4 regions of the Halomonas sp. HNIBRBA4712 genome follow, and region 1 is predicted to be linked to each of the others. Evidence: predicted binding sites of a transcription regulator. Region 1 holds the regulator's gene; each other region holds the start of a gene.

What was found. Region 1 encodes FliA, which starts transcription of late flagellar genes. Its sites were predicted from a motif close to CTAAAGTTNNNNNNNNNNCNGCCGATA; they were not measured.
Region 2: a site for FliA is predicted at 4,178-4,204, ahead of ACGK9R_RS11550 (flagellin). Genes of this name have one in related genera too.
Region 3: a site for FliA is predicted at 2,603-2,629, ahead of ACGK9R_RS10230 (DUF4019 domain-containing protein). Genes of this name have one in related genera too.
Region 4: a site for FliA is predicted at 3,501-3,527, ahead of ACGK9R_RS01980 (flagellin). Genes of this name have one in related genera too.

The regions. Positions count from the first base shown of each region.
Region 1 is NZ_JBIFXR010000001.1:45,395-52,826, reverse strand. It holds gene ACGK9R_RS00285 (Crp/Fnr family transcriptional regulator) at 1-308, shown strand, start outside; gene ACGK9R_RS00280 (hypothetical protein) at 360-905, shown strand; gene ACGK9R_RS00275 (flagellar motor protein MotB) at 942-1,583, opposite strand; gene ACGK9R_RS00270 (motility protein A) at 1,588-2,403, opposite strand; gene ACGK9R_RS00265 (RNA polymerase sigma factor FliA) at 2,445-3,143, opposite strand; gene ACGK9R_RS00260 (flagellar protein FlhE) at 3,163-3,579, opposite strand; gene ACGK9R_RS00255 (hypothetical protein) at 3,615-4,091, opposite strand; gene flhF (flagellar biosynthesis protein FlhF) at 4,088-6,217, opposite strand; gene flhA (flagellar biosynthesis protein FlhA) at 6,258-7,432, opposite strand, start outside.
Region 2 is NZ_JBIFXR010000005.1:142,577-150,008, forward strand. It holds gene ACGK9R_RS11540 (FAD-binding and (Fe-S)-binding domain-containing protein) at 1-1,882, opposite strand, end outside; gene ACGK9R_RS11545 (aspartate aminotransferase family protein) at 1,879-3,132, opposite strand; gene ACGK9R_RS11550 (flagellin) at 3,319-4,134, opposite strand; gene ybiO (mechanosensitive channel protein) at 4,257-6,644, opposite strand; gene ACGK9R_RS11560 (YqaA family protein) at 6,841-7,272, opposite strand; gene ACGK9R_RS11565 (IclR family transcriptional regulator) at 7,299-7,432, opposite strand, start outside.
Region 3 is NZ_JBIFXR010000004.1:166,711-174,142, forward strand. It holds gene ACGK9R_RS10210 (DUF1206 domain-containing protein) at 1-199, shown strand, start outside; gene ACGK9R_RS10215 (YqaA family protein) at 201-803, shown strand; gene ACGK9R_RS10220 (MAPEG family protein) at 837-1,259, opposite strand; gene ACGK9R_RS10225 (class I SAM-dependent DNA methyltransferase) at 1,391-2,134, shown strand; gene ACGK9R_RS10230 (DUF4019 domain-containing protein) at 2,143-2,550, opposite strand; gene ACGK9R_RS10235 (hypothetical protein) at 2,820-4,253, shown strand; gene ACGK9R_RS10240 (DUF1456 family protein) at 4,321-4,794, opposite strand; gene ACGK9R_RS10245 (tetratricopeptide repeat protein) at 4,804-5,226, opposite strand; gene ACGK9R_RS10250 (DNA-3-methyladenine glycosylase I) at 5,330-5,962, opposite strand; gene ACGK9R_RS10255 (carbon-nitrogen hydrolase family protein) at 6,039-6,791, opposite strand; gene ACGK9R_RS10260 (helix-turn-helix domain-containing protein) at 6,929-7,186, shown strand; gene ACGK9R_RS10265 (HipA N-terminal domain-containing protein) at 7,183-7,416, shown strand.
Region 4 is NZ_JBIFXR010000001.1:412,935-420,366, reverse strand. It holds gene ACGK9R_RS01990 (ATP-binding protein) at 1-243, opposite strand, end outside; gene ACGK9R_RS01985 (hypothetical protein) at 448-1,044, opposite strand; gene ACGK9R_RS01980 (flagellin) at 1,213-3,462, opposite strand; gene ACGK9R_RS01975 (IS481 family transposase) at 4,133-5,083, opposite strand; partial or broken gene ACGK9R_RS01970 (transposase) at 5,180-5,540, shown strand; one part of gene ACGK9R_RS01965 (IS3 family transposase) at 5,571-6,475, opposite strand; one part of gene ACGK9R_RS01965 (IS3 family transposase) at 6,475-6,676, opposite strand; partial or broken gene ACGK9R_RS01960 (IS630 family transposase) at 6,724-7,432, shown strand, end outside.

The DNA of each region.
Region 1 (7,432 bases):
CAAGGCGCAGCGCGCGCCAGAAAATGGCCCACTTCATCCATGAAATGTACGTGCGCCTGAGCCAGACCAACCCGGATCTGACCGGGCAGTTTCGCCTGCCGCTCTCCCAGGAGCAGCTTGCTGACGTTTTGGGGCTGAGCCCGGTGCACGTCAGCCGCACCTTCACCGCGCTCAGCGAGGCGGGGCTGGTTTATCGCGACCGCCATCATGTCAACGTTCCCGACCTCAAGGCGCTGGCCGCCGAAGGCGAGTTCGACGACTGCTACCTGAGCGATAACGTGCGGCCCCTGCTTGGCCAGACCGGCTGACCCGGGCCCGTTTTGACCGACTTGTTTCATTCACCGTTTGGCGCTTTTTCCATGATCCACCGTTTCTCCTTGCTGCTCGCGCTCGGCGCGGCGGGGCTCGCTTTCGCCGCCGGCGCCCAGGCGGCCAGCTTTCCCGTCAGCGACCAGGTGCGCTTCGGCGCCTGGCAGAGCGCGACTCTCGAGGATGGCGATAAGCGCCACTTTCGCGCGCTGGAAAGCGAAAGCTACTCGGACGCCACGCTGAGCGTGAACGCCACCGCCGGTATCTGCCACCTGCCCTGGCTCGAAATGCGCGTGACGCTGGCCGAGTCGCAAACCGAGAGCCGTACCACCCGGCTGGTACCGGCGCGGCTGCGCGTCGACCAGACGCCGATGCTGGAGACGATGGCGGAGTTCATCGTCGAAGAGGGCGACGACGGCTTCTACAGCCACTTCTATCTGGGCGATCTCGCGGCGCTGCTTTCGCGAATGAGCCAGGGCGAAAAGCTCTTCATCGGCTTCGAGCAGGAGGACGGCGCGCCCTGGACCATGACCTTCACGCTCGACGGCGCAGGCCAAGCGATCAGCGAAATGCAGCGGCGCTGCGAAAGCGCTTAGGCTCTGTATGACGCTCGTCGACTTTACACACCGCCCCTAGGGCGCGGGCTTGCGCAGTACGAATTCGACGCGCCGGTTGGCGGCGCGCCCCGAGGCGGTGTCGTTGCCTTCGAGTGGGCGCGTATCGGCGTAGCCCACGGCGCGCAGCCGCGCTCGCGCTACGCCGTCCTCCTCGAGATGACGCACCACCGCGATCGCCCGCCCGGTCGAAAGCTCCCAGTTGGAAGCAAACGCCGCGGTGGCAATGGGCACGTTATCGGTATGCCCCTCCACCGACACCTCGCCGTCGAAGGTGTCGATCACCTCGCCCAACCGCTCGAGCACGTCTTCGCCCTGGGCGGTCAGCTCGGCGTCGCCGCTGGCGAACAGCAGGCTGTCGTTAACGCGCAGCGTCACGCCTTCGCGGCCCTGGCTCACACTCACGCCCTGAATATCGAGCGCCGCCATCGCAGGCGACAGCCCGCTCTGGCGGGGTAACAGCCCTGAAGAGAGCGGCTCAAGCCCGCCGCCGGTTTGTGCAGCCTCGCCGTCGCCGCCTACCGGGGTCAGCGCCAGCAGTAGCACGAACAGCGTGATCAAGAGCGTCAGCACGTCAAGGTAGCTGGTCAGCCACCCTTCATCGCCCTCGCCTGCCGTGAACGGTGACTCCAGCGCGTGGCGGGCGTCGCGGTTGAGCATGGCGCTACCCTTTCGCCGTTACGCCGCCGCCCGGGCGCGGCTTCACGTGGGGGTCGTTGATCTCGTCGTGGTAGTTGGCGATAAACGAATTGAGCGTCTCTTCGATGAACGACGGCAGGCGGCGCTTGGTGATCAGCGAGATACCTTCGAGCACCATATTCATGGTGATCAGGCGCTCCTCGGTGCGCCGCTCGAGCTTCACCGCGATCGGCTTGAACACCAGGTTGGCAAGCAAAATGCCGTAGAAGGTGGTCAGCAGCGCTACCGCCATGCGCGGGCCGATCACCTCGAGATTGCCCGCGTCCATTATCTCGAGCATGTTGACCAGCCCCACCAGGGTGCCGATCATGCCAAACGCCGGGGCATAGGTCGCCATGGTGCGAAAGATCTGCGCCTCGGCGTGCTCGCGCGCCTTGAGTCGGGCGATGCGCCAGCGCAGCATGTCGAAGATTTCATCTTCCTTGGTATTGGCGATGACCAGCTGGATACCGGTGCGTAGAAACGGGTTGCGGGTGTGCTCGAGCTCGCGCTCGACCGCGCGCACGTCGCCCTTGAACCAGAGCCTGGCCATCGATACCAGCTCCTCGATGTCGTCGCGCACGAAGGTGTTCTCGCGGCGAAACACCAGCCCCACCAGGCGCACCACCCGCACTACCTCCTTGAGCGGGTAGCTGATGAAGGTCGCCGCCAGCGTACCGGTCACCACGATGGCAAGGCCGGGCAGGTTGATGAAGCTTTCCGGGGTCTCGGCGGTGAAAAACAGCACGCTCACCAGCAGGAGAATGCTGGCGCCTATTCCGATCAGGGTAGAGGGGTTCATCGACGGCTCCTCGCCGGTTGAAGTGGACGGTAAACGGCGGCTCAGTCCGCCTCGTAGAGGCGCGCGCGCAGCCGGCCGATGGCCTGGCTGTGCAGCTGCGACACCCGCGACTCGGTGACGCCCAGCACGGCGCCGACCTCCTTGAGGTTGAGCTCTTCCTGGTAGTAGAGCGCCATCAAGAGCTTCTCGCGCTCCGGCAGCGCCTCGATCGCCGCGATCAGCACGTCGCGCTGCTGGCCATCCAGAAGCTCCTCGAAGGGCGCGTTCTGCGCCTCCTGAATCGGCTCGCCCCCCTCTTCCAGAAGCTCCTCGAAAGGCAGCAGGTGGCCGCTGTTGGTGTCGGCGAGCAGCTGCTGGTACTCGGTCAGCGGCATCTCCAGGTGGCGGGCGATTTCGCTCTCTTCCGGGGCGCGCCCAAGGCTCTGCTCGAGATGGCGAATGCCTTCGTCCATGGCGCGGGCCGAGCGGCGCACGCTTCTCGGCAGCCAGTCGCGGGTGCGCAGCTCGTCGACCATCGCGCCGCGAATGCGCTGGCTGGCAAAGGTGGCAAAGCTTGCGCCCTGGCCGGCGTCGAAGCGCCCCAGCGCCTCCAGAAGACCGACCATGCCCGCCTGGATCAGATCATCGAGCTCGATGCTGGCGGGCAGGCGAACCTGCAACGCCAGCGCCTGACGACGCACCAGCGGCATGTGCTGGGAGATCATCTCGCTGTGTTGAATTCTGCCCTGTGCTGTATACATCGGCGTGCCCTGTGGCTAGTCACTGGTAGTTCACGATGACGTGAAGCCCCTTCACCTGTACCGGGCGCTGGTGGGGTGCCAGCGCGAAGCGAAACGCAAGCGGCGCCCCGGCGGAGAGCCCGGCAAGCCCGGTGACACTTCCGCGCTGGCCGTCGAGGGCCACACAGCGCTCCGGGTGGCAAAGCCAGGCGCGAATAGCAGCGCCCGGCGGCGCCTCGAAGCGCCAGTTCACCCGCTCGATGCGCCCGCGCTGGACCTCGGCCAGCGCCGGTGGCGAAAGCGCCTGGCTTTCGCTCGCCCGGTCGCTCATCGCCACCATCAGCCCGCTCGCCTGGGTGCTCCAGCTGCCGCTTCCGGCCAGCGCCGCAAGCGGCAGCGAGGCGGCGATTAACGCCACGAGCAAGCCGGCAAGCAGTCTGGCAACGATGTTTTTCATCCCGCACCTCGCTAAATCGACCTGGCCATTATGACTTACCTGGCGAGGATCAAAAGCTCGATATTCAGGTAGTTCGCAGCGGTTTTCTGCAGATTCTCCAGCAGCCCCCGGCGCGGCAGCCCCGGTTCGTGCAGCGCCAAAAGCCGATGCGGGCCGCCGTTATCGTGCAAAAGCCGAAGCGTTCGGTACATGGGCGCGAAGGCGTCGGCGTCGCTTTGCACCCAGAGCGCCCAGCGGGCGTAGCGGGCGGTCAGCGCGTCGAGCGGCGCGGTAGCGTCCACCGCCACGATGTCCCAACTCTCCGGCGTGGCCGCCCAGCGCCGGCCGAGCGCCGCCCACTCACAAAGCCGCGCCTTGACCGGCTCGGGGCTGGTGGACGCCAGTCCCACCACCGCCAGCGGCCGGCGCGGGGCGGGCGCTTCGGCCTTCTGAACCTCGGCGTTTTTTTCCGCGGCGCCGGCGCGCAGGCTCGCCCACTGACGCAGGCCCGCGGCCTGGTCATTGTCACTCACGCCAGGGCCTCGCGGCTGACGCTGCCGAGCTGGCGGATGGCGTCACGAGTCATCAGGGTGTGCAAAAGCGCCTCCAGCAGCGCCGCGTCGCGGCGCTTGCGCGAGGTACGCGCCAGGCGCAGCAGCTGCTGTCTGAGCGCCTGCGCCTGCTCATCCTCGGCGTTGTCCAGGTGAGTCGCGACTGCCGCCGCGCCGCTGGCCATTAGAAGGCGCAGCGGCACGCTCACCTCGCCGCCGTCGGCCTCCTTCAGCGTCTGCCAGGCGCGTTTGGTCAGCGCGGTCGCGCCTTCACTTTGCAGCTGGGTCACCAGCAGCGAAAACGTTTCGGTGCCGAGCCGGGCCGGGGTCAGCCAGTAGCGCCGCGCCACGCGCTGGGCGGTTTCCGGGTCGCGAAGCTCCCCCACCCAGGCGATCAAGCGGCGCCCTTCGCGATCATCGACCTCGGCGTGGGCGCTGTAGAGTTCAAGCGTTTGGCCGCGAAAGCGCACGGCCTCGCGGTGGGCAAGGGCGCTATCGGCGAACAGCGCCGTCAGCGCGTGGCGCTCACCCTGCCACTCTACCCGCTGACTGCCGCTGACGCGGCTGATCCAGGTCAAACGTTCGGCTTCCAGCGCGTCCAGCGTGTCAGCCTCGGCCAGGGTCGGCAGCAGATGCACCGCGGCCTGGTGCTGGGCCTCGATGCGCGCTTGCCAGCCGGCGTTCTGGCGGTGTTGCAACAGCGTCAGCGCGCAGAGCCGGCCGTCGGCGTCGAGCGCCATATCCGGCATCGCCCAGGCCACGCCGCGCTCGGCCCGCCGCGGCGACCACGCCACGCCCAGCGCGTTCTGCTCCCGGGCGCGATCTGCCAGCGCCTCCAGGCGCCGGTCGTGCAGCACACCGGGCAGCGCGGCGATGTCCCAGGCCGCCTCGAGCAGCGCAAAGCCGGCCACGCGCTTTCGCAGCCCGGCCAGCAGCAGGCTCAGCCGCCGCCCCTGGCCCAGCACGTCTCTTGACCAGCGCGGCGACAGCGTATCGACAGCCCAGGCCTGGGGCGCGGTAGCGGTGGGCATCGCGGCGGCCAGCGCCTGATCGACCAGCGTCGCCGGGTCGGCCAGCGCCATGTCCTCCGGCACCCGCTGGCCGTGGGAGCAGAACAGCACGCGCAGGCCATGGCGCATGACGATATCCAGAAGCGGCGCGAGCCGGCCGGCCTCGTCCTGCTTGGTGATGATGCACTCGTCGAGCTCCGCGCCGGCGGCGCGGGCGGCCTGACGGTAGCGCAGCACCACCTCCTCGAGGGTGTCGGGTTGGCTGGCGGCGTTGAGCACCAGCACCAGGCGCACTTTCGAGCCACCGCCCTGGAGCTGGTCGACCTGCTCGATCACGCGCTGGTCGCGCTGGCTCATGCCGACGGTGTCGACGATCACCCACTGCTTGCCGCCCAGCCGCCCGAGCAGCTCGTCGATCGGCTGCTCCTGGTCGAGGGCGTACATCGGTGTGTCGAGCAGGCGGGCGTAGATGCGCAGCTGCTCGTGAGCGCCGATACGAAAGCTGTCGGTCGTGACCAGCGCCACCGGCCGGGTACCGTGGCGCATGACGAACCGCGCGGCGAGCTTGGCGGTGGTGGTGGTCTTGCCCACCCCGGTGGGCCCGACCAGCGCGACGATTCCGCTCTGCTCGAAAAAGTCCGCTTCACGCTCGAGCACGGCAAGCCGCGCGATCAGCTGGTCGCGCAGCCACGCCATGACCGGCGCGTCACGAACGTCGCGCGCGGCCAGCGCAGCGGGCAGCGCCTCGCTTAACTCCTCGCCAAGCTCGGCGCCAAAGCCGAGCCCGGCGAGCAGTGCTTTGAGCGAAGCGTCCGTGCTCGGCGCGGACTCGGGGTGGGTGCGCGACAGCAGCGCGCGCATGTCCTGCATTTCGCGCAGCAGGCGTTCGCTGAGCGCATCGAAAGGGTGTTCGGCGGGGGCCGGCGCGGGCGGGCTCGGCTCGGCGTGGTCGAGCGCGGCGTCGTCGGCCATGGCCAGAATCTCCACGCCGTCGTCACTGCGCCGGTTGGCCACGATCAGCGCTTCGTCGCCGAGCGCGGCGCGCACCTGGCGCATGACATCGCGGCTGTTCGTTCCCACAAAGCGTCTTACGCTCATACGTCTCCTCTCGCGTTGTTCGAAGCGGCGCGGTCAAGGCTCATCGCGACCCGCCCACCAGCGTCGAGATTCGAAGCGTCCGGTCGTCGGGAATCTCGGCCTGGGACATCACTACCAGGTGGCGCAGCCGGCGGCGCAGAAAGCGCGCGACCACCGGGCGCAGCGAGTGCTGCACCACCAGCACCGGCGGCTCGCCGCTGGCTTCCTGGCGCTCCAGCGCCTGCTGGGTCTGATTCATCAGGGTGTCGGCCAGCCCCGGCTCCATGGCGCCGTTGCCGTTCATGGCCTGGATCAGCACCTGCTCGAGCTGGGCGTCCAGGCCGATGACGTTGAGCGTCTCCTGACCTGCGAACCACTGCTGGGTGATCGCCCGGCCCAGGCTCACGCGCACCAGCGCGGTCAGCTCGCCCGGGTCCTTCTGGTTACCGGCGAACTCGGCCAGGGTGTCGAGAATGGTGCGCATGTCGCGAATCGAGACGTCCTCTTCGAGCAGGTTCTGCAGGATGCGCTGGAGTACGGTGAGCGAGATCGCCTTGGGCACGACCTCCTCGACCAGGGATTTCTGTTCGTCGCCGAGCTTGTCGAGCAGCTTCTGCACCTCCTGGCGGCCGAGCATTTCCGGCGAGTGGCGGTGCAAAAGGTGATTGAGGTGGGTGGCGATCACGGTGCTGGCATCGACCACGGTGTAGCCAAAGACCTGGGCGTGCTCGCGCTGGCTTGCATCGACCCACACCGCCGGTAGCCCGAAGGCCGGGTCCTCGGTGGGCGTGCCGGCAAGCTCGCCGGAGACCTGGCCTGGGTTGATCGCCAGCCACTTGCCCGGCTGCGCCTCGGCGCGCCCGATCTCGGCGCCCTTGAGCGAGAGCACGTAGGCGTTGGGCGAAAGCTCGAGGTTGTCGCGAATGTGCACCACCGGCGGCAGAAAGCCGACCTCCTGGGCGAACTTCTTGCGCACGCTCTTGATACGCGCCAGAAGCTCGCCCTTCTGGCGCGAGTCGACCAGCGGAATCAGCCGGTGGCCGACCTCGAGGCCCAGGGTATCGACCAGCTGCACGTCTTCCCAGCTCGCCTCCGGCGTCTCCTGCACCGGTACCGGCGCGTCCGCCATCTCTTCGGTGACCAGCACCTTCTCCTGGTGGCGCTTGAGGTACCAGGCGAGCCCGCCGAGAAGCGCGGTGAAGATCAGAAACACCAGGTTGGGCATCCCCGGCACCA
Region 2 (7,432 bases), on a different contig from region 1:
GGGACTGCAGGCGCAGCCACTCACGAATCAGGCTGGCGCGCCCCTTGGGTGAGTGGGCACGATCGCGCGTCGCTTTCCAGGAAGGACACATGGGGTCGTCGACATCGTAGTTGTAACAGGCACCGTTGCCGTTGCAATGCACCGCAGCGTCATAGGCCTGCCACGCCCGTTCATCGATGGTGCGATCCAACTGACCGCGCGTGGTGACACCATCGACCGTTAACAGCGCTGGATCACTCTCTTTAGCGATCAATTCATGGTGTTCAAGGGGAGACGCTATCTTGCCCGGGTTCAGCTGGTTATGCGGGTCAAACGCGGCTTTGATGCGCTGCAGGCTGGGATACATTTCACCAAAGAACCTGGGAGCATACTCCGAACGCATGCCTTTCCCGTGCTCCCCCCATAACAGCCCGCCGTACTTGTGAGTCAGGGCCACCACTTCATCAGAAATCTCACGAATCAGTTTTTCCTGTTCAGGATCTTTCATATCCAGTGCCGGGCGCACGTGCAGTACGCCCGCATCCACATGGCCAAACATGCCGTAGGAGAGCTTGCGGGCATCCAGCGCAGCGCGAAACTCCGTAATGAAATCAGCCAAATGCTCTGGTGGCACAGCGGTATCTTCTACAAAGGCAATCGGACGTTTCTCGCCCTTCACATTGCCCAGCAATCCCACCGAGCGTTTGCGCATGGCATAAACTTTCTGGATTTGTGAACGACCTTCCGCCAGGGTGTAACCCGAACGCTCGACGGTTACATCGCGCCCGAGGTGCTCGGTAAAGGAGCGAACCCGCTTGGCCAAGCGCTCGGGATCGTCATCGTTAAATTCGATCAGATTAATGCCACGAATCGGCGAATTACCGTTGGCGGGGAAAAACGCAGCCATGCCATCCCATACAAAGTCCTCCATGGCCAACTGCAGCACGGTGTCATCGATGGTTTCAATCGAGGTAGGGCGCGCGCTTGAAGACATCAGTGCCTTGGCATCGCGCAGCGCGTCCATGAAACTGGCATAGCGCACGTTGACCAGGGTGGCGTACCCGGGGATCGGTAGCACATTGAGTACGGCTTCATTCAAAAAACCCAATGAGCCTTCCGAACCACACAACAAGCTGTTCAGATTCAGTTGGCCTTGCGCTTCCCGCAGGTGCGCCAGGTCGTAGCCCGTCAAACAGCGGTTGAGCGGAGGAAAGGTTGCTTCAATCAGCTCGCGCTGCTGATCGATGATCCTTGCCGCGGTGGCGTGCACGCGGCCAATAGTGCCTTCCCGTTGGCACTCAGTTCGCTCTTCTTCAGCGCTAAGCGCCCGGCTGTGCAAACGCTGGCCGCCGAGCAGCACCGTATCGAGTTCGATCACGTGGTCCCGGGTTTTACCGTAAGTGCAGCTGCCCTGGCCGCTGGCATCCGTCGAGATCATGCCGCCAATGGTGGCCCGGTTGGAGGTCGAGAGCTCCGGCGCAAAGAACAACCCATGAGGCTTCAGCGCGGCGTTGAGCTGGTCCTTGACCACCCCGGCCTGAACACGCACGCGGCGGTTTTCCACGTCGATATCCAGAATTCGATTCATGTGGCGCGAGACGTCCACGACGATGCCGTCGGTCAACGACTGGCCGTTGGTGCCGGTCCCGCCGCCACGGGCGGTCAGCACTACGTTACGGTAGGCAGGCGCGCTCGCCAGCCGAGCAAGGCACTCGAGATCCTCGACGCGGCGTGGAAATACCGCCGCCTGGGGCAAGCGTTGATAGATCGAGTTATCGGTGGCCAGCACGGTACGCTGGGCGTGATCGAGGGCGATCTCGCCCTCGAAGCAGTCGGCGTTCAGGTCGTCGAGAAACTGCCGATATAAAGCGCTACTGCCTTGCCCGGCCACCGATGCCATCATGCTTTTAGCGTCTCCAGCGCCTGCTCGATAAGGTTCAAGCCCTCTTGCAGAATCTCGGGCTCCGTCGTCAAGGGAGGCAACAGGCGCAGCACGTTGCGCTTGCGCCCGCTGGGCATCAACAGCACGCCGGCCTCACGCCCGGCCGCCAGTAGCGCCGCCAGGTGCTCGGCGCCAGTGGCGTTTGGGGTATCCTCGAAAACGATACCGCGCATGGCGCCCACGCCGGTCATGGCCCCCAACATGGGGAAGCGGCCGCTGTCGCGCCAAGCCTGGTGGGCCTTGACGATCAGCGTCTCCAGTTGTTGCCCCCACGCTGCCAGGGTCTCTTCCTGCATGACGTCCATGACCGCCAGGGCCGCCGCGCAGGCAACGGCATTGCCCGAATAGGTGCCGCCCAGGGCGCCCTTGGGCAGCGCGTCCATCAGCGATGCGCGCCCGGCCAGTGCCGCTAGCGGCAAGCCCGACGCGATACTCTTGCCTATCAATAGAAGGTCGGGCTCGACGTCCAGATGACTAAAGCCAAAGCGTTTTCCGCTGCGCCCGAATCCGGACTGGATTTCGTCAAAAATCAGCAGAATTCCATGGCGACGACAGATGTCGCGCATCGCCCTGGCAAACTCGGGAGAGAGTAGACGAAAGCCGCCTTCCCCCTGAATCGGCTCCACCACCATGCACGCCACTTCCTCGGCCGGGATCTCGACTTCGAACAGCCGTTCGAGCGCCGCCAGGGCCTGCTCTGCCGTCACCCCGCTATCGCGGCTGGGAAACGGCAGATGGTAGACCGGGCCGGGTAAGGCGCCGAGACCGGATTTGTACGGCTTCACCTTGCCGTTCAGATTCAGCGCCGCCAGGGTGCGGCCATGAAAGGCATCGTCAAAGGCGATCACGGCCTGGCGACCGGTCACCCCCCGGGCAACTTTCAGCGCGTTTTCGGTCGCTTCCGCCCCGCTGTTGGTCAGCATGCACGAGAGCGGGTAGGACACCGGCACGAACCGATTCAGCGCCTCAACCACCTTCAGATAACCCCGATGGGGAACCGCATTGAATGCCGTGTGCATCAGGCGCCCCACCTGGGACTGAACGGCTTGCACAACGGCAGGATGGCAGTGACCCAAATTAAGCACCCCGATGCCACCGATGAAATCGATATAGCGCTGACCCGCTTCGTCCCAGACTTCCGCATTGCGCCCGCGAGCAATGCAGATCGGATGCAGAACGCCCAGTGCAGCACTTACGTGGGGGAGATCCATCGTCGTCGCCTCTTTTGTCGTTGCGAGTTGAATGGGCTTATCAAAGCAAATTCATGGCTTGGCTCACAAACGAAAAAAAACGCTTAATGCATTCCCGTAAGGAATGAAGGGCGCCCAGGAAGCCCGAAAAATCGCGATGTATAGCGAACTAAAGCCCGGAGGGAATGTGCCGACATGGAAGGTGACTCACAACCCCTCGAGCAACCGCAAAACGAGACTCGGCTGCTGGTTGGCCTGGGCGAGGATGGCGATACCCACTTGCTGGAGGAGCTGGGCGCGAATCAGGTTCGAGATTTCGCGGGCGTAGTCGGTATCCTGAATGCGTGACTGGGCGGCAGAGAGATTGACGACGGCGTTGTCCAGCCCATCGATCACGCTCTCGAAGCGGTTCTGCACCGCGCCGAAGTAGCTTCGCTGGCGATCAAGGGTGTTGATGGCGCCGTCGAGCAGGTCGGTAGGCTTTTCGGTGGCACTTCCTTCAAGCACGCTGAAACCGGTGAGCCCCAGCGCCTCGATGTCCATGGAGGTCAGGCGCACGCCGATAGTATCGCCGTCGTTGGCGCCGACCTGGATGTTGAGGGTCTTCTCCTCCATCAATCCCACGCCGTTGAAGCGGCTTTGCCCGGCGAGCCGGTCGATTTCCTCGAGGCGCTGGTCGATCTCGTCCTGGATCGAACGCCGGTCCCGGGCATTGTAGGTGCCGTTGCCCGCCTGCACGCTGAGCTCGCGGATGCGCTGCAGGTTGTCGTTGATCTGATCGAGGGTGCCTTCGGCGGTCTGCACCATCGAGATGCCGTCGTTGGTGTTACGAATGGCCTGGTGCATGCCGCGAATCTGCGCGCCCATACGGTTGGCGATCGCCTGTCCTGCCGGGTCGTCCTTGGCGCTATTGATCCGCAGCCCCGAGGAGAGCCGCTGCATGGAGGTCTGGATGGCCTGCTGGCTGGTGCGCAGATTACTTTGCACCATCAGCGAGGTGAGATTGGTTCTGAGGCTGTACATGGGGTGGCGTGGGCCGCTCGCGATGATAAACGCTCGATAGCATTATCGGCGCGGCGCGAAAAAACATGAGCCCGACGCAGCAAGGCCGCCCGAAGGCGGCCTTGCTGGATGACGATCGAGGGTTAAACGTCGTCTTCGTCGGGCAGATTGTGCCCATCCACTTCCGGAGCGTTCAACTTGCGGCGTGGATCGAAGCGGTCGTCCACCGCGCTGTCCCCCTTCTTCGGCTGGCCGGCGGGGCTGCCGTCGATGGTGAAGTTCTGTTGCATGACGCGCAGGTTCGCGGGCGGCGCGGAGCCGGTCTTGTCCTGGCCGAAGTAGAGCGTGGTATGCGGGAACGGAATCTCGATACCGGCCTGATCGAAGCGCAGCTTGACCAGACGGTTGAAGGCCCGGCCGACGCCCCACTGATCGCCCGGCGTGGTCTTGATCACCACGCGGATGTTCACCGAGCTGTCGGCAAGCGCGGTCACACCGGCAACGGTCATGTCCGCCAGCAGTTTGAAGCCGTGCTCTTCGCTGGCCTTCAAATCCTCGAAAGCGAGCTTCAGCTGATCGATCGCATCGTCGATGCTCTCACGGTAAGCGATACCGTACTCGCCCACGTGGTTACCGTACTCGCGCATGTAGTTCGAGACGGTGTCCACGCTCGAGAACGGCACGATGTGGTAGGTGCCGGAGAGATCACGAATCGCCACCGAGCGGATGCTCAGGCGCTCGGCGGTGCCGGTGATGCCGCCCACGGTGACCACGTCGCCGGTGTTCATGGCGTTCTCGATCTGGATGAACACGCCGGTGATCACGTCCTGCACGAGCTTCTGGGCACCGAAACCGATCGCCAGACCCAGCACACCGGCACCGGCGATCAGCGGGCCGATGTTGATGCCGATCTCGGAGAGCAGAATCATGCCGGTGATCGTCACCATGGCGATCGCCAGAGCGTTACGGAACAGGCTCAAGAGCGTTTTGGCCCGCGCCGAGGGCTCGCCGCCGCCGGTTTCCGGGTTGAGCTTGTGCTCGATCAGGCTTGCCAGCCCCAGCCAGATGCCCAGCGAGACGATCAGAATCACCGCGATGCTGATCAAACGCCCGACGATCAGACCGCCACGCTCGGAAGCGTACCAGCTCGCCAGGTTGAAGGCGCCCCAGGCGTCCAGCACGACCATGACCACGGCGACCAGGATGATGGTTCGAATGACGCGCAGCGCGTTGGGCACGTAGCTATTGAGCCGGTGCTCGAGCATCGGCAGCTTACGGCGCACGTCATCGGAGAGCGTAATGCGACGACCGATGGTCTGGGTCAGGAAGCTGGAAAGCAGAATGCCAACCACCACCGCCACCAGTGTCTTGAGCGTGGCGAACAGCACGAAGGGCAGCGCGTCGCCCGGGCGCACCAGAACGAGCACGAACACGATCAGGAAATAGAGCAGCGCGAACAGGTGCCAGGTGCGGGCGAACAGGTTCAGCGAAATGCGGCTCGCCGTCATCGTGCTGCGTCGGCCCATGTCCTGCAGGTTATCGCGCAGGCGAACGCGGTTTCTCAGCACCACGCCCACGGCGTAGATGAACGCCAGAATCATGATCAGGGTGCCCACCGCCTGGCCGAGCGCCGGGGTGATGTAGAAGTTAGTCAGCGGTACCACGACCATCAGACCGTAACCGACCATGCCCACCAGCCGCGCGATCCAGCGGTTCCAGTAGCCCGCCTCCGTGGCGGAAATGGGCAGCAGCCGCAGCCCCTCGTAGCTCGAGGAGAACAGCATGCGAAACGCCGCCTTGATCAGTTCGATGACCAGAAACGCGTTCAGGAAAAGCGAGGCACGGGTAGAGAGCTCGCCGGTTTCGCCCACGGCAAAAGTGGCGATCAAATTACCGACGACGTAAGCCGCACCGACGATCAGAGCGTCGATGACCGCCGCAATGGCGACGCAAGCCACCAGACGCAGAATCGAAGTGGCACTTTCACCGCCTTGCGACCAGCCGCTGAGCTTGGTGAACAACGACTTCGCCAGCCGACGAAAAATGAAAAAGACCACGAAGGTGGACGCGATCACGATACCCAGATTGATCGCCGCGCTGATAAACGCCGCGCTGTCGAACATGCCGTCGCCTTGGCCGTTGAACAGCCCGGTGACGATGCCGGCCGCCTGATCGAGCTGGGTGCCGATATCGCCCACGACCCGACTGGTCAGCTCGGCGAGCTGGCGTGGAAGCGACACGTCCTCCGGGGCGAGATTGCCGCCCTCGGCGGCGGCTTGCGGCGAAAGCTCGCTTTCAAGCTCACCGGGCAGCGTCGTGGCCTCGCTACGCAGGCGCTCGATGAGCTGCTCGCGCGCCTGGTCGTTCTCGAGCAGATCCGCCAGCGCTTCATAGGAGGGTGGTGCCTGGGTCGTGGCGTTGGCGGTTTCGTCGTCGGCACTGAGCGTCGTCTGCGCCAGCGCCGGGCTGATGGCGGCAAACAGCGCCAGCAGCCAAACGCCCAGCCAGGGTAATAAACGTGATGGCGTCACACCGGAGTCTCCCTTGGGTTGATGTACGTTGGGTGATGTAGTGTATTCAATCTAACGGCTAAACCGCGTTATGCAAATCATAGCCTTGAGCCCCACGCCGTCCAGTGACGCGGTTCGCGAAAAACCGCTCAGGATAACACGAGCGGGGCGCGTCATCCGCCAAGCGGCTCAAAAACGACTGCTCAAAGCCGGCTGGTCAAACGCAGTAGGACGCCAGCCACTGAGTGGCCAGCGCGAGTACGACAGCGTAGCGCGCGCCCTTGGCCAGTGCGATCAGCGCCACCGCCCGCCACCAGCCCAGGCGGAACAGCCCAGCGGCCACGGTGAGCGGGTCGCCGACCACCGGCACCCAGCTCAAGAGCAGGCTGTAGGCGCCGAAGCGCCGGTACCAGCGGCTGGCGCGTTCGAGCTGCGCCGGTGTGGCAGGAAACCAGCGCCGGTGCTGGAACCGGCGGGCGTAGCGCCCGAGTACCACGTTGATCAAACTTCCCAGCGTATTGCCAAGCGTGGCAACCAGCCAGAGCGCGGCCGCGGGCTCGCCCTGACACCACTGGCGGGCAAGCCACACCTCGGAGCCGCCGGGCAGTAGCGTCGCGCTCAATAGCGCAATCCAGAACAGGCTGATCATGGCGCGACGCTACCGGCTCAAGAGGCTCAGGGCAGCCGGCCGCCGAGCCGAGCGGTGATGTTGTTCGCCGCATCAAGCACGAGCTGACCAAGGCTTGTCAGGCGCTCTTCGGGAATGCGCGCCATGGGCCCGGAGACGGAGATCGCCGCCAGCGGCATGC
Region 3 (7,432 bases), on a different contig from region 1:
TATCGTGGGCGGCTTCTTTATCATTGCGGCGTATCACGTCAACGCCAACGAGGCGGGCGGCACCGAAGAAGTCTTTGACTTCCTACGCCACCAGGCCTTCGGCCAGTGGCTTTTGGCCTTCGTCGCCCTGGGGCTTTTTGCCTTTGGCGGCTACAGCCTGCTGGCGGCGGTGTACCGGCGCATCAATCCGGACCTTTGACATGGCGCTGGCTTCTCACTCCCGAAAGCAGTGGCTCGAGCGCCTCAACCGCTCCAAACGCATGCTCTGGCTCTTAGGAGCGCTCTCGTTTCTGGAAACGCTCATTCTGCCGGTGCCGCTGGAGCTGATCATCATCCCCCTGATGGCCTCCAACCGGGGGCGCATCTGGGCCATGGCGGCGGTGGTCACCGCTGGCTGCCTGCTGGGGTCGCTGGCAGGCTACGGCATCGGGCTTGCGCTCTTTCAGTCGGTCGGTACCTGGCTGATTGGCGTTCTGGGCATCGAGCAGAGCTATCAGAGCTTTCAAACGCTGTTCAGCCAGTACGGGTTCGCGGCGATCGTCGCCATCGGTATCCTACCGATCCCCTACCAGGTGGCGCTGATCACCGCCGGGCTCTCGGGCTACCCCCTAGTGCTGTTTCTGCTCGCTGCCCTGCTCTCTCGCGGTGTTCGCTACTTCGGCATCGCATGGCTCGTGTACCGCTTCGGCCATAAGGTCGAGCGGATGTGGCAGCGCCACGCGCTGGTCACAAGCCTGATAGGCGGCGCCCTGGTGCTAGCGCTGCTGTTGGCGATGCAGCTGCTGGCCAGCCGCCTCTTGTAAAACGATCGCACCAATTACGCCCTGCCTGTCTGCTCAGCCAAGCGCCATTACGATCAACACACTCATCGCGATCATGCAGAGAAGCCCGACCCCATAAGCAATCGTGCGCCAGGGCTGAAGCTTGGCCAGGTAGGCAAGCGTATGGGCGTAGCGCGCGGCGGTGAATGCCATGAACAGCCACCCGGCAAACGCCGGAGAGGCGCCGACCAGCACGTAGGCCACGCCCAACGCCAGAAAAATGGGAATATTCTCGAGGTCGTTCGACCAGGCTTTGCTGGCCTGCTGCACCTGGGGCAGCTCTTCGCTTGCCGGCTCCTTCCCTGCCATGCGCGCGTCTTCCGGCGTCTTGAAGGTCATTTTGGTGATGCGGTGGTAGCCCTGATAAAGCCCGGTCGCCAACATCTTGACAAATAGCAGCACCGTCGCCACGGCGTACCAGTAAACGGCGTCGTCCATGATCACTCCTCGGGTCGATTGGGCTTGTCTTGCTCTCTCACCCAGCATAGTCGACCTGTGATCCGCCGCTTCGCTTTCAAAACGTCGGGGGCGCGTTTACCATGCGCTCCCCATCCCGCGCGAGCCCGACCATGTCCGCCAACGCCCTCTACACCGATCTTTCTCACTACTACGACCTGATGTGCGAGGAGATCGACTACCCGGCGCAGAGTCGCGCCGTGCAGCGCTTGAATCAGCTCTTCGGCAACGGCGGGCGCCGCCATCTGGACCTGGCCTGCGGCACCGGTCCCCACGTACGCCACTTTCTCGATGCGGGTTTCGAAAGCAGCGGGCTCGATATCAACCCGCCGATGCTGGAGCGCGCTGCTCGCCGCTGCCCGGAGGCGACCTTCACTCATCAGGACATGACCGACTTTCGCGTCGAGCGGCTCCAGGATTTGATCACCTGCTTTCTCTACTCGATTCACTACAGCGCGACCATCGAGCGGCTGAAGGCGTGCATCGCGCGCGCCCAGGAGGCGCTTTCGCCCGGCGGGGTGTTCTGCTTCAACGGGGTGGACAAGGAGAAAATCGACAACGCGCGCTCAATGAGGCACCAGACGCGCGTGGGCGAGGAGACGTTCACGTTCAGCTCGGGCTGGCACTACCCGGGAAACGGCGAGCGCCAGTCGCTGCGGCTTTGTATCGAGCGCACCCGCGGCGAGCAGTGCGAGCGCTGGATGGATGAGCACGCCATGGTGGCGGTGAGTTTTTCAGAGCTGATCGCACTGCTCACGCCCTACTTCACCGTCGAGGTGTTCGAGCACGATTTCGAGGCGATCACGCCCTGGAGCGAGCATTCGGGCAACGCCCTGTTCGTCTGCGTCAGGAAGTAGCGGCCCGCCTACTGTACGTAGTAGCCGCTGACCCGCCAGGCGCCATCCTCGAAGTGCGGGGTCACGGTTTCGGTAATCAGGCGGTTGGCGAAGTGGCTTTGAAAGGTGAATATCTTGTAGTCGCCGCGCGGGGCGCCGGGCATCGAGGTGTCGCTGACCACCCGCACGCGGCGGCGCGATTCGAGCTCGCCCAGCCCATCGCGGGCAAGCGTGATAGTGCGCGCCAGCATCGATGGCGAAAGCGGGCGCTGTAACAGTGGCGAGGCCGCCTGCCAGGCCTGGTCGAACTCGCCGCTGTCGACGTTTTCGAGCCACGCCAGGACCGCCGACTCGGCGGCGTCCATATCGGCGTAAGCGCTGGCGGGCAGCACGGTGAAGGCAAGGGCCGCTATCAGGGCGCGGTAGCGTTGAGGCATAAGAGCTCGAAGTAATGAATACGGGTGCGTGGCTAAAAGGCTTACCCGTGTATATCGGACGCGGGCGCGCAAGCTTTAATCGCTTCCTCGCGATTGATGACCATACGCCCGATAAACGTACGTTTGCTTTAGCGATCGCTTATCATTAGGGTAGGCACGAGTGGCCCTCCTACGCCTTCAGGGCCGCGCCGTCCCTGGGACGCCTATCAAAAGCCATCAATCGATAATAATAAAGGCCTATAAAACATCATCATCAAGGATCGAACACCATGACAGACCTACGCGTAGGCCAGTTCAAGCGGCTGGCACTCGGGCTTGGCGTTTCTGCGGCCATGATCTCGAGCGCCCAGGCGCAAACCAGTGACCAGCAAACCATCGACGAGCTGCGCGCTCAGCTCGATCAGATGCAGCAGCGCATCGAGCAGCTCGAACGCGGCCAGTCATCAGGCGCGAGTCAGCCGATGGCTTCGAACCAGAGCGGATGGAATCAGAGCGGTTCGAGCCAGAACGACTCGCCGCAGAATAACGTTAGCCAGGACGCTTACGGTGAAGGCACCGACACCGGCACCTCGGCCAACGGCGACCAGCCGAACTCGAATCAGCAGAGCCTGGCGCAGCAGAACCAGGCCACGCTCGAGGAGATGCAGCAGGTCGAAATCGGCGGGCTTCTGGAGTTCAGCGGCAGCGTCAACGACTGGGACAGCCAGAGCAAGGATACCGCCGGCGATCTGGACTTCGGCAAGTTCATCGTGACCGTTCAGGGCGAGTCCGGTCAGATCGACTACTCGCTGGCATATCGTTTCTACGACGACTACCACTTCCTGCAGCACGGCTGGGTCGGCTACAACCCCACCGAGCAAGACTCTTTCAAGCTGGGCCTGGTACAAACGCCGTTTGGAAACATGGATTACGGCTACCTGGGCTACTACGGCAACCTGGCGTATCTGGCCGGTTTCAACGACAACCAGAACGCCGGTATCAAGTGGGACCACTCCGAAGGGCCCTGGGACACCTCGCTTGCGTTCTTCAAGAGCGACAACCTGGGCAACGGTAACGAGCACTACGGCGCCAACGCCATCGGCGACAGCGCCCAGGGCAACAGCGAAGAGAATCAGGTGGCGGCGCGCGTGGGCTACACCTTCGGCCACGACACCGACTTCGCCACCCAAGTGAACCTCTCGGCGAAAGGCGGCCAGCTCTACAACCGCAATACCGAACGAAGCGGCGACAACTGGTCGGCAGCGCTCGGCGTGGATGGCAGCTACGGCAACTGGCGCACCCTGGCCCAGGCCACCACCTACGAGTACAACGCAAAGAACCCGGCGGAAAGCGAATCCGGCATTTCCGATAACGCCCTGCAAATCGGCGCGTTCAACTTCAACTACCTGATTCCTGCCAAGGGCGAGATCTACTCGGCCAGCGTGGGCTACAACATGGAAGTGGAATGGGGCCCGGTCGACAACCTCTTCTTCTTCAATGACTTCAGCGTCATCGATCCAAGCGGCGATTTCACCGCGATCAACGGCGGCTTCGGTAACCAGAACAACCCGATGGTCAATGACCTGGGCGTGCAGATGACCGCCGGGCCGTTCTTCGCCTGGTTCGATATCGTCTCGAACAAGAACGGGCTCGATTACTTCGGTGCGCCGGTCGACGACGGCTGGAATACCGCGTTTCTGACCAACTTCGGTATCGAGTTCTAAACGAAACGCCACGCAAAAGGCCACCTGTCGAGGTGGCCTTTTTAGTGCGCGACGTTCGTCACATGGCTCAGGCGCCCGGGGGCGTTGGGCGATGCCGATGTTGCAGCGCCATCAGGAAGGTACGCAGAATCTGATCCTTGCACTCGCGATAGTTCTTGTGGCTGGGCTTGCGAAAGAACGCGCTCAGCTCGTGGGCGCTGATCGGCAGCCCCTCGCGCTCGAAGAGCGCCAGAATATCGTCGGCCTGCAGGTTCAGCGCGATGCGCAGCTTCTGAAACACCAGGTTATTGCTAAGCTGGACCTCCGGCGTGGGTGCCGGCCCTTCGCGCTTGCCGCGTTTATGGCTGATGAAGCCGTTCAGAAACCCCGCAAGATCCTTGTCTCGCATTGACTTGAAGGCCTCGTCGTCATCCTTTTTGAGCCAAGCAGTCACCTGCTCTTGCGACACATCGATATCGGCCAGCTTGAAAATGGTCACGATGGCGGGGTCCTTCAAATCGAAGGCGTAGCGTAGGCGGCGGAAAATATCGTTATTGGTCAAGATTGAATCCTAACGGGGGGTCAGCGTGGTTAAAAGCGCGTCGATCTCGGCTTTCAGCTCGTCGTCTTCGATGTGCGCGGCACTGGCCTTGACCTGGCGCAGGCTCTTTAAAGCGGCATCCGGCTCATCGAGCTCCACCTGAAGCGTCGCCATGGAGTAGCCGATCGAGGCAACGTAATCCGGCAGCGGCCGGGCCGCGGCTTTATCCAGCGCTTTCTGGTAAAGCGCTAGCGCCTCGTCGGATTCTTCGGTGAAGTCCGCCAGCGTCTCCCACTGCTCCGGGTGATCCTTCTCGGTGTACTCGTTGTCGATACAGATCGCTTCGAGCTCGCCGTAGAGCGCCTCGAACGCCTCGCGATCCTCCTTGTGAGCCGCGCGCATCAGCTTCTCGGCCAGCTCATACACGGCCTTGTGGATTCTGGTGTTGATCACAGGACTACCTTGAAAATCGAATGAATGGACGCGGCTGTGTTACCGGGCGGCCTTTTCACCATTGTAACGCGCGTGGCCACTGCGGGCTTTGCTATTTATAGTCTCACGCGTTATCGAGGGTGGACCGGGCAGGCCGGATAAACGCCCAGCGGGCTTCATCGATACGGGCACGTAAAAAACACATCTCGGCGTGATCGTTAATGAGCCCCATCGCCTGCATGAAAGCGAACATCGTGGTAGGCCCTACGAATTTCCAGCCCCGTTTCTTGAGATCTTTCGAGAGTGCTACGGAAGTTGGCGAGGTCGAGACGCTCTGCGGCACGGCCACTTCATCGGCCTCGGGCTCGAAGCGCCAAAAGTACGCCGCGAGCGAGCCCTCCTGCTCGACCATCTCGACCGCGCGCCGGGCGTTATTGATCACCGCCTCGATCTTGCCGCGATGGCGAACGATACCGGCGTTCTGGAGCAGGCGCTCGACGTCGCGCTCCTCGAAAGCCGCTACCTTGTAAAAATCGAACCCGGCAAAGGCCGCGCGAAAATTTTCGCGCTTGGCCAGAATCGTGCGCCAGCTCAGCCCCGCTTGAAACCCTTCCAGGCTGATCTTCTCGAACAGGCGCTGATCATCGGCGACAGGGAAGCCCCACTCGCGATCGTGATAAGGCTCGAGCTCGCCGGGCGACACTGCGCACCAAGCGCAGCGGTGGTACCCACCCAGGCTTTGAGTAGTCTTGTCCATCAACTCGGCATCCGATCAAGCGAATTCAGCGCCCATCTTAACAGCCGATGACACGGCACGCGCTGTGCTGCACGCACTATGCCGAGTAGAGATTGGTGTCGGCGAAGGACACTGCAGTGGCCTTACTCTTTTCGGTATCGAACAGCACCAGGCCCGAGGCTCGATCATCGAGTTCTGCCAATGGCTCGCCACGCTCACTCCAGCATTTCGAACCACCGGCACTGATGAATGCACCCGAAGGGCCGATGCCGTTCGCCAGCAGGACGGGCATTCCATGGCGCTTGGCGACTTGCGGGTAGTGGCTCGCTTCCTTGACCTGATCTTCATCAGAGTGAGCGACGCTGGCGAGGTAGACGGTGGCTCTCAAGCTCGCCGCGCTATCGGCGTGGCTCATTTGGAGAGATTCGAAGCAGATGGCCGGCGCCAAACGATGGCCGTCGATGTCGATCAATGGCGGTCGATCACCGGCAATGAAGCAGGAGCGCTCGCTGTCATGGAGCTGTTGCTTGGCATAAAAAAGCCGCTCGCCATTCGGCACGAGCCACGCCATCCCGATTTGCACCCCGCCTTCGACCGCCAACGGTACTCCCAAGCCAATCAGGATATCGTCCTGGTCGCTGAGTTGCTGGAAGACCTCGAGTTGCCACGCCGATTGAGTGCGCGCCTGGGCGGCTGCCATGCTGGGCGAGTAGCCGGTCAGCGACAACTCGGGAAAAAAGATAACGTTTGCCCTGTTGGCAATAGCCTGCTGAGTGAGATAAAGATGCTGCCTTGTATTGGCCTCGATGTTGCCCGCCAGGGAACAGGTTTGCGCAGCCGCGATGATCATACGTCAGCCCTCTACTTTGTTCTGGCCCATGAGTACGAGCTCTTCATTCATGGCGCATCCGTCTTGCCACGATATTTAAAAACTCTACACTGGCCGGTATCCGACCCATTTTTTCCTTAAAGGGAAAAATATAACGCATGAACGCTTCTAAAAATACCGCCGCCGCTATGCCCTTGACCGTTACCCGCGCAGAAGACCTGGGCCGGCTCATACGGCAAACGCGCAAACGCCAGGCGCTGACCCTCGAAACCCTGGCTGGGCTTTGCGGGGTGAGCATGCGCTTTCTGAGCGAGCTGGAAAACGGCCGAGCCTCATGCGGCTTGGGCCGGGTTCTACTGGTACTGGAAACGCTGGGAATCGAGCTTTCGGCACAGCCTACGGATATCGATACATGACGCCTGATCGCTTGAACGTATGGTCCGGCCGAAAGCGGGTTGGCGCGCTGTGGCGCGGTGACGATGGCCGTCTTATTGGGTTCGAATACGATGCAGAGTGGCAAGCCAACGGGCACGCCATCTCCAACAGTTTGCCCCTTGATCAACGCCTCTGGCCGCCCGAGACGCTGACAGCCCACCACTGGTTCGGCAACCTGCTTCCCGAAGAGCAGGCACGGGGCGCGCCCTGATCATTTATAACAAGCT
Region 4 (7,432 bases), 370 kb from region 1:
GCCCCATTTGTCGTGAATATAGAGCCCTTCGAACAACTCCTCGCGCCCCTCGAAGAGGCAGCGCAGGGTATCGAGCAGCAGGCTCTTGCCGAAACGGCGCGGGCGGGAGAGAAAGTAGTATTTGCCCTCGTCGATCAACCGATGCAGCAGCAGCGTCTTGTCGACGTAGTAGTAGTTGCCCTCACGCATGTCGCTGAAGGTCTGCACACCTATGGGCAGTTTTTGACGCTCAAGATGAGTCATGACGGCGCTCGGTGGTTAGGCTATTAGCTGGAGCATAACACGGCCTATCGTGCTGAACCGGAGGCATCTCGAGACTCAATGGCTGAAGACCCGCTTACAAGAAAGGCCCGGAGTGTTCGACGCGCCCTCTTCAACGCTTGCCTATACTCCCCATGTTCAACACAACGACGCCAGGTCATCGAGCGGCGCCATTAGGGCGTTTGACTACATGCGCGCTTCGCCGGCAATCACGGCCTTGAAGCCCGCTTTACTGATTGGATTTTTTTGGGCATCGACGACCGTGCCGCCAACTCGGGTCAGCGCCTTGGCAATTTTGACCAGGTGCGCCAGCTGAAGTTTGCCGGGTTTCATGGCGTTGTTGGCAGCACGGATCTGAACGCTTACCCCCTTCACGTTATAGGAGGTTTCAGCGTCATCGGGAGCCGGTAGCGGCGCGAAGGACACCGCGTTTTCCACCACCACCGGCGTGCGAGACGACTCGCCGGAGAGCGCGTAGGCTTTGGCACTACTGTCATACTCGCCGCCCAGGGCGCCAAGCACGCTGATCAAGCGCTGATCCGTTTCGGCGGAAGGGTCGTTAAACAGCACCTGCACACCCCAGGCGGCGCCACTATCATCCACCAGCACTGGCGCATTTTTAGCCGGCTTGCTCGGTTCATCGTCCTGGTTTTTTCGGCCCTTTTGACCCAGCGAGATCGCCTCCTGGCCCGTGAGCAACAGATACACCACGACCAGCCCGCAGCTAAAGCTGAGCCAGGCCGCCATGATGGCGAAAACGAGGGCCAGGGTGAGGGTATCCATTGAGCGCGGTCTCGGCTTATTGATAGCGTTAGCCATGTAGTACCACAGGTGGCGCCGCCTGGCCACTGTGGCGCTTGCGCATTCCCGCTAGTAATCCCGTCAAGCTGTGACGAGGCGCCGTTCAAATCATTACCCTACCGTGGGCCGCAGTTTCGACTACGTTTGCTACTACTTCAACAGAGTAATAATGTTCTGAGGCGTTTGATTGGCTTGAGCCAAAATAGAGGTTCCTGCCTGTTGAAGAATCTGATTCTTGACCATATTGGACGCTTCTAACGCATAGTCCGTATCTTCGATACGAGAGCGTGCCGCGGCCAGGTTAATATTGGCATTCAGGTTGTTCTCTATAGCGGCTCCCAGCCGGTTCTCTAATGCGCCCAAATAGCTACGTTTACTGTCCACCATGGAGATAGCCTGGTCCAGCGCTGCCAAAGGGTTGGGCGGAGTGCGTAGCCGAATGTCCCGGTCAACTTCGGTCAGGTTCACGATACTATGGGGGATGCCATCGTCATTAGGCCCATTGGCATCCGTCGTTACATTAATCGATAACGGCGCAACGCTTAAAGGATGATAAATGATGACCTCGCCCGTGCCATTCACCGTTTTAATGAGCGTGTTATTACCATCGACATCAACCAGACTGGCGACTTTAGAGTTACCATAACTCGAATGGCTATCGGGCAAATCAAAGTAGTAATTTCCATCCTCACGCTGGCGCAGCACATCACTAAAGCTGTCGCCATTGGAGTCTGTATAGTTGACCGTTACGTTACGCGGGTCGAGCGTGATTGTTGAGCTGCCGCTTACCTTTTCTACTCGCTCGTTGAGGTCGAACGTATTCACCGCTGCGGCCTGCGCTTGGGCATTGACCTGTACCTCTCCGTTTGGCTCGATCGAAAAAGCGACGCTCGCCTGGTGATAGCTATAACGCCCCGCGCCATCGCTTATTTCAACCATATACTGGCCGGTGGACACCTCCCGAGTAAGCCGAGGATTCCCGCTTATAGCGCTGCCTTCATTGTCAGTAATGTCGATGGCAGGCGACGTGGAAAAATCAATGGGAGGAAGAACGGTTACTTCATCACGGTCCGCCAAATCAGCGCCTACGAAAGCCCGCGTTGTATCCGCTTGAAAAACAAGTGTAGGCTCTTCACCTTCAACTGCCGGTGTCGCGCTCATATTCGCCATACGGTAGTAAACGTTGTCGCCATCAAGCTGGCTTTGGATGTAGTAGCTGCCTTCTTTTTCAACGACATTCGCGCTGGTTAGCGCCTCCATCGAGCTTCCCTGGAAAACGAGAGTGGCGCCACCAAGCACGTAACTCTCACCGTCGATCTCAATCTCCGACACCAGCTCATACGCTTGTTTCGTGGCCAAAGCGCTACCAATGGCACTGGCCGTTGCTACTTGCTGCCCGGGCAAAAAATCGAGCATGGAGTCATAGTAACGCACGCTGCCGTTCTGAGCCGTTTGCTCTATTAAATAGCCTGACTGAGATGAAAGTAGACGAGTTGAGCCCTCCAAAGTATTACCGCTTGCATCATTGAAGGCAAGGCTGGTGATTTCTTGTTCCGGCTCACTGGCTAGCGAGTCGGTATAAAGCAGCCCGGCACTCGCAACGCTGACCGTGCTACGGTCAGTGGCCGTCGTATGATTGGCCACTGGCGTTCGGGTATCGTAAAAGCGCGGATTGCCATTACCATCCAGCGTACTAATATAGTAATTTAGACCACCGCCCGCCGCGCTTTGCTGGCGAAGGGTCGGCTCGCTGCCTGCCACGCCGCTATAAGTAACTCGAGTTTGATTTGGATTCTGCGGGTAAAGTTCGATATCAAAGGCGCGGCCGCTTAGTGTGTTTCTCGGTGTCACTTCTCCATCGATTCCTCTTACCGTAAAATCCTCAAGTCCTAGCGCCTCAACACTAAACCCTGGGGGCAGAAGATCCACTCCCAAGGTATCGCTGGTGTTCGCGCCTACTTGTAAATTGACCAGCCCTCCTTGGCCATCTAGTAGAGGTATGCCGTTATAGTCCGAGGAGGTCGCAAGTCGATCGATCTCCTTCAGGTTCATATTGATTTCATTTTGAATGGAATCGCTATCGCTCCAGGTAAGTGTGCCATTCAACCCCTGAACTGTCAGTTCACGGATACGCTGAAGCTTATCATTTATTTGATCCAACGCCCCTTGAGCCGTTTGCGACATAGACACACCGTCATTCGTATTACGAATGGCCATAGCCTGCCCGTTAATCTGGCTGGTCATACGGTTGCCAATAGCTTGACCGGCTGCATCATCCTTTGCGCTATTGATACGTATACCAGACGACAAACGCTCCATGCTCGTTGCAAGAGACGATTGCGATTTCTGTAACGTCCCGTGGGCGCTGAGCGCTGTAATATTGGTGTTTATGACAGGCATAAGGGGCTCTAAAAAATTATATTTTCAATTTTACTAATTATCGACTGATACAATAAGATCTTTAATAGAAAAGGCTTTTCGACGTTGAATGTGGAATGTGCTCCCTCAGCCGGGTCAGAGCAGGGGCTATACAAAGGTAGTCGGTGCGGCCACAGAACAGATTGTCGCTTATGAAATCCATGGATCCGCATCGTTTAACGGGGGCGGATACGCTCAATGGTTCCGGGTTGCGTGTCGTGAGCCGTTTCTTGCCCCGTCGCTGTTTATTCAGATTGAGTGTATAATGCGGCCGGTGAACCCGCTTGTGATTCCCCCTGACCCCAGCGTCGCAGCCCTTGAAGGGTTTGTTGAAGCCGTAGCCAGGATAGCGGCCAGTGGCGCTTTGAAGCTCTGAAATCACCGGTTCATCCCGGTAAATGTTGAGCCGATACCGGTACATAGAGTCATGGATGCCAGCGATTCGGCAGGCTTTACGGATACTGACATCATGCGCCTGCTTGAGGTAATCAACCCGCTCTCGTAGAACGGCTGGCTTTACAGCTTTTTTATGATCACATCCTTCAACAATTTGTGCTCCAGACTCAGCTCGGCATACATCTGCTTCAGTCGGCGATTTTCCTCTTCAAGTTCCTCGAGGCGCTTCACATCAGAAGCTTCCATGCCGCCGTATTTAGGTGTTTGGTCCCGGGAAGTAGTGGTTTGGATTCTGATGGAACCTGTTCCGGTCATCCTGCCATCTTTTTAGAATAAATCCGATAGAAGTCTTGCCCTTCAGCGACCGTAGCGGTCGGGCACTGTTATAGGCCCACAGGTAGTCCTTCAGATGAGCGGCCAGTTCATCCAGTGTGGCGTAGTGGAAGCTGCGAATCGTGGCGTCCTTCAGGGTCCGGTTCATCCGTTCGACCTGCCCATTGGTCCACGGGTGGAAGGGGCATGTCAGACGATGCTCTATACCATGCTTGCGACAGACCACGTCGAATCGATGGGGTTTATACGCCTCGGTGCCACGCCTTTTGGCGAACTGTACGCCGTTATCGGTCAGCACCGTATGTATCCGGTAAGGTAACTGCTGCACGACATCTTCCAGAAACGCGGCGGCCTGATCGCGAGTGGCCTTCTGGTATAGCCGGGCATGAACAAATTTCGAGGTGCGATCGACTACCATGAACAGGTAAGCCCGGCCTTCTCCGGTGCGAACTTCGCAGATATCAAGATGCAGATAGCCGATCGGATATGCCCTGAACGTCCTTGCCTTTGCTTTTGACTCAACTTCACGTGGCAAACGACTGACGTCATGACGCTGATAGAGGCGATGCAGACTCGACCGGGTCAGGTGCGGGATAAAGCGCTGCAGCGCAAACAGGCAGTCATCCAGTGGCAGATGCGTGGTTCGCCAGAAGGTGACGGCAGCGGCTTCTTCCGCTTCTGTCAAGGACGATGAGCGAGGTGCCTTTGGCCCCATTCTGTCGTCTTCAACCGATGTCCGCTGACGCCATTTGCGAACGGTTTTAGGGTTGATGTTGTAGCGCCGACTCAGCGCCGCGATCGAAGCTGTCGATCGCTGTATTTCTTCTCGAATAGCGTGCGTGGTCGTGGCGCGTCGGTGAAGTATCTGAGCCATGGATCCTCCTCCGATAGTGGCTCGTAGGGTACGGCGTCACCCCCTGATTGAGTAGCGCTACACTTTAGAGTCTGGTCCTACGAAAGGAGATTGGACATGAAGAAGCGTTTCAACGAAGAGCAGATCATTGGTTTTCTGGGCGAAGCCGAAGCAGAACTGCCCATCCAGGAGCTATGCCGTCGGCATGGTTTCTCGGAAGCCAGTTACTATCCATGGCGCAGCAAGTTTGGTGGCATGAGCGTACCCGATGCCAAACGACTCGAGGAACTCGAAGCCGAAAATGGGCACTTGAAAAAGCTGCTCGCGGAGTCGCTACTGGAAATGAAGGTCACTCGGGAGGTGCTGAGAAAAAGTGGTGATTGCCCCGGCACGCCGAAACGTGGTGCGCTTTATGGTGTCATGTGGTCTGAGTGAACGCCGAGCGCTCCGTGTCATCCATATAAGTGCCAGTGCATTGTGATCTTACCCAGCAATAGTGGACACTGGTTCAAGCAATCATTCGGGCTTCAAAGACCTCTGGGCTGACCATCCCTATGGTACTGTGCCGCCGTTGCTGATTGTAGTCCAGTTCAATGTATTCAAACACCTGGCGTCTCATCGTATCCCGCGTTCTAAGTTGCTCTCCGTGGATCGCTTCAACCTTGAGACTGTGGAAGAAGCTTTCGGCACAAGCATTATCATGGCAGTTACCTTTGGCGCTCATACTGCACTGAAGCTCATGCCGGGTAAGCAGCGATTGGTAAAGCGTGGAACAGTACTGACTGCCCCTATCCGAATGGACTATCACGCCTTTGGGCATTTTGCGTTTCCATAGCGCCATTTGTAGCGCATCACAGACAAGATCGGCTGTCATACGCTCACTTATCGCCCAACCGATCACTTTTCGGGAGTACAGGTCAATGAGCACTGCCAGATAAAGCCAGCCTTCACCCGTCGCCAAATAGGTGATGTCCCCCACCCACTTTTGATTGGGGGCTGTGGCCGTGAAGTTTTGCGCCAGCAGATTCGGCGCTACTGGCAGGGAATGTCGAGAGTTGGTGGTGGCCTTGAACTTGCGGGCTGCTTTCGCGCGCAAGCCCTGACGCTGCATGCTGGCAGACACCGTCTTACGGTTGATCGGTAGCACATCATCTCGAAGGTCTAATGCTAATCTCGGGGCGCCTGAGCGCCCTTTACGTTGGTGATAAGCCTTCGCCACGCGCTGATCGATAATGGCTTGCTGGCTGCGTTTTGGGGACGAAGCTCCTTTGCGCTGCCGCCAAGCGTAGCAGCCACTCCGAGCGACGCCAACAACATGGCACATGTGCTGAACACTGAAAGCCTGGTGATGACGATGTATAAAGGCGTACTTCACTTCAGGCTCTTCGCAAAGTACACCGCGGCCTTTTTTGTGATGGCCAACTCTTCATTTGCTTCGGCTAATTGGCGCTTCAAGCGGGCGCTTTCTTCTGCCAACGACTGCTCTCGTTCAGAGGTATCTTGCTGAAGCTGCGCTTTAGAGCGCCACTGATAAAGCTGGCTCGCATGTATGCCCAGTTCACGAGCCGCTGCTGCTACACCAGTGCGATCAGTCAGCGCTAAGTGCCTAGGCAGATATTTTCAGGCATAATGCTGGTGGAATTCTAGATCAGGACGGCAGCATGGCAAGGCGCTTCATCTCTTCCTTGACAGAAGCCGACCGACAGGCGTTGGTGGATGTGCATCAGTACGGTCAGAAACGTGCCTCGCGCCGTCGCGCTCATGCGATCCTCTTGAGCGGTCAAGGCTATACCATCGCCCAGATCAGCGACATTCTGGAGGTTGGAAGAAACACCCTGACGATCTGGTTCCAGAAGTGGGAAGCCTCCGGCCTTGAAGAGCTCGCCGATAAACCCCGTAGTGGACGCAACCCGATTCTTGATGACAGCGATCGAGAGCGATTACAGGCCCTGGTGGAGGATCAGCCCCATCAGCTACGCAGCCTGCAGGCTCGGCTGCAGAAGGAAACAGGAAAAACCTTCAGTACGGATACCTTGCGCCGGGCATTGAAAAAAAATCAAAATAGCTTCAAACACATTAGGCACTCACTGAAAGGTCGACGTGATTAGACAGATTTCCGCAATACCCAGGGCCTTCTGAAAGTGCTCCAGGAACAGGAAGATCGAGGCGAGCACGAGCTTTACTACTTCGATGAGTCAGGTTTCGCACAGTCTTCATCGATACCCTATGCGTGGAGCGCTATCGGCAAGCCATGGGAGGTGGCGGCGTACTCACATGGCTATCGGCTGAACGTGCTCGGGTTCGTGAGCCGAAAAGGGAAGCTGGTGTACCACACGACCACCGAGTCGGTCACCACGGAGACCGTCATCG